Rhodovastum atsumiense: one gene and its partner. The main gene of each other region encodes a partner of the protein of the gene in region 2 in a complex. Links are inferred from orthologs where the notes say so. Each region holds a gene or a part of one and is shown on either strand. Other genes may lie near its edges.

Region 1 (2,861 bases), 900 kb from region 2 along the record:
CGGTCAGCGCCATGTCGGCGCGGTGCGCGCCAAGCCCCGCGGAGCCGGCGCGGGCATCCGCCCCCCGTCCGGTGGCGAGCGCCGCGCGCAGCCAGTCTTCCACCGCCAGCGCCGGATCCCGCGCCAGTCGCTCGGCGATCGGGCAGACCAGCCCAAGCCGTGCCACCGGAAATGCCCCGGCGATGCCGCCCGCCAGCGCCGCGTTCAGATGCCCGACCAGCGCCGCGCGGGACGCCGCGGCGGCCACCGCATGACGGGCCATGGCTTCCTCCAGCCCCGCCAGCCACGCCGCATCCGCCCGCCCCTCGGCCAGCAGCCGGTTGCGTTGCGCCATCGCGCTGTCGTGAGCGGACACTTCCCGGGCATGGCCGGGCTCCAGCGCGAACACCAGCCGGTCGAGGAAGCGCCGCCGGCCGGACGCCCCTTCCTGGAACAGCCGGTCCATCTGCGGCGTCAGCCAGACCGCGGCCACCCGTGCGGCGATCTCGGCCTGGCTGCGCGGCGCGGCGCCGTCCAGGCGGAACACCCGCCGTTCCGCCGGGCCGCCGGGCGGCGTGCCGGTGCCGATGTCGAACCCTTCCTCCGGCGCCTCGAATCGCCCGGCCACCGCCCAGGCCCGTCCGCCATGCCGCGCCAATTCGCCCAGCCGCGCCCCGCGCAGGCCCCGGCCGGGCACCAGCAGCGAAATCGCCTCCAGCAGGTTGGTCTTGCCACTGCCATTGGGGCCCCAGATCGCCGCCACCCGACCCCGCGGTTGCCAGGTGAGCTCGGAGTAGTTGCGGAAATCCGTGAGCGCCAGTCGCGCGAGCCGCATGGATGGACCTGTTGGCGGGGCGTTGCCCCGCGCCCCACCAGGGCTTCGCCCTGGACCGACCAAGGGCTTCGCCCTTGGAACCCGATTTTCTGTGCCGCGCAGCGAGACTGGGGTGCAGGGGCCTTGTGGCCCCTGCCGGGTCCAGGGCAGAGCCCTGGCCTTGCTTTCTTCCCTTACACGCGCATCGGCATCAGCACGTACAGCGCGCTGGCGTCGGCGGCATCGCGCACCACGGTGGGCGCGGCGCCGTCGGAGAAGCGGAACTCCACGTCGCCGGCGATCTGGTCGGTGATGTCGTTGAGGTAGCGGGCCTGGAAGCCGATCTCGAGCGGTCCGGCGTCGTATTTGACGTGGTCGGCGTCGAGTTCCTCGGTGGCGGTGCCCTGGTCCGGGCTGGACGCCGAGAGCACCAGCAGGTCGCGGTTGAGCGCCATCTTCACCGGCCGCGAGCGTTCCGAGGAGATGGCGGCGACGCGGGCGACGGCGTCGGCGAAGTCCTTCTTGCCGACGCGCAGGACCTTGTCGTTGTCGCGCGGGATGACGCGTTCGTATTCGGGGAAGGTGCCGTCGATCAGCTTGCTGGTCAGGGTGATCGGGCCGACCTTGAACTGGATGCGGGTATCGGACAGCGCGATTTCGACGTCGCTGCTGACCTCGTCGAGCAGCTTGCGCAGCTCGCCCACGGTCTTGCGGGGCACGATGACGCCAGGGATGCCGGAGGCGCCCTCGGGCAGCGGTTCCTCAACCCGGGCGAGGCGGTGGCCATCGGTGGCGACGGCGCGCAGCACGGGGGTGCCGTCGGCCTCGGCCGCGTGCAGGTAGATGCCGTTGAGGTAGTAGCGGGTTTCCTCGGTGGAGATGGCGAAGCGGGTGCGGTCGATCAGGCCGCGCAGCGCCAGCGCCGGCAGGGCGAAGCGGTGGGGCAGGGTGCCCGCGGTCATCGAGGGGAAATCCTCGGTGGGCAGCACGACCAGGCTGGTGGCGTAGCGGCCCGAGCGCAGCGTGAGCTGGGCATCGCCGCCGGGGTGGTCGAGTTCGACCTCGGCGCCTTCCGGCAGCTTCCGGACGATTTCGTACAGCGTGGCCGCCGGGGCGGTGCAGGCGCCGTTGCGGCTGGTCTCGGCGGTGATATCCTCGACCACCGCGATTTCCATGTCGGTGGCGGTCAGCGTGAGCTGGCCATCGCGGACGGCGATCATGACATTGGCGAGGATGGGGATGGTGTTGCGCTTCTCCACCACGCTTTGTACGTGCGCCAGCGCCTTCAGGAGCGTCGCTCGTTCGGCCTTCAACCTCATGGCGTCATCCTCTTGGACCGGCGCGTCGGGAACCGACGGGGCACGGACCCAAAAGCACGCCGCCGGCCACGACTCGGGTCGATCAGTTTAGCAACCAGCTTGTCCAGCGAAAAGTGCGCCAGTGGCGAAAGCCCTATGATTCCAGCATCCGGCGCAGCAGTTCGACATCCTCGGCGAAGCTGGCGTCGCGTTCCATCAGCTCGGCGACGCGCTGGACGGCGTGCATGACGGTGGTGTGATCGCGGTTGCCGAACTTGCGGCCGATCTCGGGCAGGGAGCGGCTGGTAAGCTGCTTGGCCAGGTACATGGCCACCTGGCGCGGGCGGGCGACGTTGCGGGCGCGCCGGGCCGAGGACATGTCGGTCAGGCGGATGTTCCAGTGCTCGGCGACCTTGCGCTGGATTTCCTCGATGGTGACGCGGCGGTCATGCGCCTTGAGGATGTCGTGCAGCACCTCCTGGGTGGATTCCAGGGTGATGGTGCGGCCGAACAGGTTGGCGTGCGCGATCAGGCGGTTCAGCGCGCCTTCCAGCTCGCGGACGTTGCTGGTGATCTTGTGGGCGAGGAATTCAAGCACCTTGGGTGGCACGGGCACGCCGGCGCGGGCGGCCTTGGCCTCCAGGATGGAGACGCGCAGCTCGAAGGTGGTGGCGTGCAGGTCGGCGACCATGCCACAGCCAAGGCGGGTGCGGACGCGCTCCTCGAGCCCGGAGAGGTCGGAGGGCGACTTGTCGGCCGACACCACGATC
Region 2 (2,990 bases):
CTGCTTGCCCTGGCCCAGGCGCTCGAACAGGAGGCGGCGTCGCGCTACCAGGACCTCGCGGCGCGGATGCAGGGGCGCGGCGAGGCAGACCTCGCGCGCCTGTTCACGCAGCTTGCCGAAGTGGAGGGCAAGCACGCCCGGCAGGTGGAAAGCCGCAGCCTGCGCCTGTTCGGAACCCCGCCCGATCCGGCGCGCGTGCGCTGGGACCTGCCGGAGAATTTCGACGAGGAAGCCGCGCGCTCGGCCAGCCTGACGCCCTATGCCGCACTTGTCATCGCGGTGCGCAACGAGGAACGGGCCTTCGCTTTTTACTGCCACGTCGCCGCGGCGGCGCCGCCGGCGGTGGCGGCCATCGCCGAGGATCTGGCGCGGGAGGAACTGGATCATGCCGCGTGGCTCCGCCGGGCCCGGCGGGAAGCGTGGCGCCGCGAGGGGCGGCGGCCGCGGCCGGTTTTGCCGGAAGATGTGGCGGCATTGCGGAACAGCGTGATGGTGGGCCGGGCGGCGATGGCACGGCTGCACGCGGCGCTGGCGCTATCCCTGCAGGCGGCGGGCGAAGCGGCGCTGGCCGTGATCTTCCGGCAGATCGCGGAGGAAGAAGCATCCGGCATCGTGGCGGAGGAGTCCTGTCCGGGCGTGCAGGATGGACTGCGCGTCCTGGAGGAGGAATTCGAGCGGCTGGCTGATATCGCCGCACGCAGCAGCGATTCCGCCATGGTCGCACTGGCCCAGGAAGAAGCGGAACGGACGCTGCGCTGGCTGGCCCGCGCCGGCGGGGCCTGGCGCAACGAATTGCTGCAGCCGGTGGCACCCGCCTGACATGGGGTGGCACGAACGAAACCGCACACGGGGCTTCTCCGTTAGGAAGGCGGACAGAGGGCGGTCCCCCGTCCCGCGCCTTGTACTGCGTCAAAATGGTATTATCAATACCACATTTTGCCCGACCGAACGGGAGCCTTGCTTCCTCGTGACGTCAGGGTGTCAGGGATGCGTGGCGGCGAGCCCGGCCGGCAAGGGCAGCGCCAACTGCCCTGCGTGGTCCTCGCCGGCGAAACCGGACAGGGTGACGCCGAGCAGGCGCACCCCTTTCGGCACCGGCAGCACCGCCGCGAGCAGGTCGAGGGCCGTCTGCTCCAGGGCCTCGTGGCTGGGCAGGGGGGCGGCAAAGGACCGGCTGCGGGTGATCTGCCGGAAATCGGCGTATTTGACCTTCAGCGTCACCGTGCGGCCATGCAGGTCGGACTTCGCGCAGATGGCCCAGACCTTTGCCACCAGCGGGCGTAGCTGGGCCTGCAGGGCCTCGAAGCCGGTCAGGTCGTGCGGGAAGGTGGTTTCGGCACCGACCGATTTGCGGATGCGATCGGCCTGCACCGGGCGGTCATCGATCCCGCGTGCGATCCCATAATAGAACGAACCACTCTTGCCGAAATGCTGTTGCAGGAACAGCAAACTTTGGGATCGCAGGTCGCGGCCGGTGAAGATGCCCAGGCGGTTCATGCGCGCGGCGGTCGCCGGTCCGATGCCGTGGAACCGGCCGACCTCCAGCGCCTCGACGAAGCCGGCGCCGTCCCGCGGCGGAATCACGAACAGCCCGTCCGGCTTGCGATGGTCGGAGGCGAGCTTGGCCAGGAACTTGTTGTACGAGACCCCGGCCGAGGCGGTCAGGCTGGTCTGCTCGCGGATCCTGGCGCGGAGCTCCTGGGCGATGTGCGTGGCCGAGGCAATGCCCTTGAGGTTTTCGGTGACGTCGAGATACGCCTCGTCCAGCGACAGCGGTTCGATCAGCGGCGAGTAGTCCGCCAGGATGGCCCGAATCTGTAACGATATCCCGCGATAGACGTCGAAGCGCGGGCGGACGAAGACCAGGTCCGGGCATTTCCGCCAGGCCAGGGCCGAGGGCATCGCCGAGCGCACCCCGAAGCGGCGTGCCTCGTAGCTGGCCGCGGCGACCACGCCACGCTCGCGCGCTCCGCCCACGGCCACCGGCCGGCCGCGCAGGCGCGGATCGTCGCGTTGTTCCACCGAGGCATAGAAGGCATCCATGTCGATATGGATGATCTTTCGCCGGTAATGCGGCGCGCCCGGATGGGGCGGGGATGGCGAAGGGAGGTTGGACACCCTCCCAGCCTATCAAAACAGAACAGGAACATCCATGCCGTGCATCCCCCTGTCCGGCAGCGAACGACCGGTTCAGGCCGGCAGCACCCGCAGCGCGGTGACGCCGGCTTCCAGCACCGCCAGCAGGTCGGGCAGTGCCAGCGCGACGCAGCCTTCGGTCGGCGCGAGATCCGGCCGGGCCACGTGCAGGAAGATCGCCGAGCCGCGACCGCGTTGCACCGGGGCATCGTTCCAGCCGAGCACGCCGATCACGTCGTAGACGCGGTCCGACCGCCACAGCTCCTCGTGGCGGGCGGGATGCGGCAGGCGGACCGGGCGGTTGTAGTCGGCATGGCCGGGGTCGTCGCACCAGCCGTCCTGTGGGCCGATCGGCTCGCGCGGCAGGGCGGTGCGGGGAATGGCGACCCGGTCGGCGCGGTACAGCACCCGGCGCAGCGGCAGCAGGCCGGCGGGGGTGGCACCGTCGCCTTCTTCCTTGGTTACCCGCACGCCGCCGCGGCCAAGTGCTGCCCGCCAGATACGGCCGCGCAGTTCCAGCCTGCCGTCGGGATATACCAGGGCTTCAGTCATGGTCACTCCAGCAGATGCCCGAAGCGTTCGGCCTTGGTGGCCAGGTAGTGATCGTTGATGCCGTTCGGGGCGAAGGCGTGGCTCTCGCGGCGCAGCACGGTGACGCCGCAGGCGGCCAGGGCCGCCACCTTGTCGGGGTTGTTGGTCAGCAGCCGCAGCCGGCGCACGCCCAGCGCCTCCAGCATGGTGGCGGCGACCAGGAAATTGCGTTCGTCCGCGCCCCAGCCCAGGGCGCGGTTGGCATCCACCGTGTCGAGCCCGCGATCCTGCAGCGCGTAGGCGCGCAGCTTGTTCACCAGCCC

Evidence for each region. Proteins that work in one complex are often made in the same cells at the same time.
Region 1: the proteins of dinB (region 2) and dnaN are in contact, whole or in part, in a solved structure (PDB 1OK7), measured with the Escherichia coli proteins. The link is inferred for Rhodovastum atsumiense from one-to-one orthologs.

What each region holds. Positions count from the first base shown.
Region 1 is NZ_OW485601.1:1,978,746-1,981,606, reverse strand. Bases 51-2,840 are described here. They hold dnaN (DNA polymerase III subunit beta), read right to left. Parts: upstream 2,113-2,840; coding sequence 988-2,112; downstream 51-987. Other genes in these bases: dnaA (chromosomal replication initiator protein DnaA), read right to left, coding at 2,246-2,840; recF (DNA replication/repair protein RecF), read right to left, coding at 51-814. Also shown: more of recF, read right to left, coding at 1-50; more of dnaA, read right to left, coding at 2,841-2,861. UniProt on the Escherichia coli protein: Confers DNA tethering and processivity to DNA polymerases and other proteins. Acts as a clamp, forming a ring around DNA (a reaction catalyzed by the clamp-loading complex) which diffuses in an ATP-independent manner freely and bidirectionally along dsDNA.
Region 2 is NZ_OW485601.1:2,877,716-2,880,705, forward strand. The notes cover bases 51-2,969. They hold dinB (DNA polymerase IV), read right to left. Parts: upstream 2,119-2,969; coding sequence 982-2,118; downstream 51-981. Other genes in these bases: NBY65_RS13070 (ferritin-like domain-containing protein), read left to right, coding at 51-819; NBY65_RS13080 (L,D-transpeptidase family protein), read right to left, coding at 2,191-2,688; ribA (GTP cyclohydrolase II), read right to left, coding at 2,691-2,969. Also shown: more of NBY65_RS13070, read left to right, coding at 1-50; more of ribA, read right to left, coding at 2,970-2,990. UniProt on the Escherichia coli protein: Poorly processive, error-prone DNA polymerase involved in translesion repair and untargeted mutagenesis. Copies undamaged DNA at stalled replication forks, which arise in vivo from mismatched or misaligned primer ends.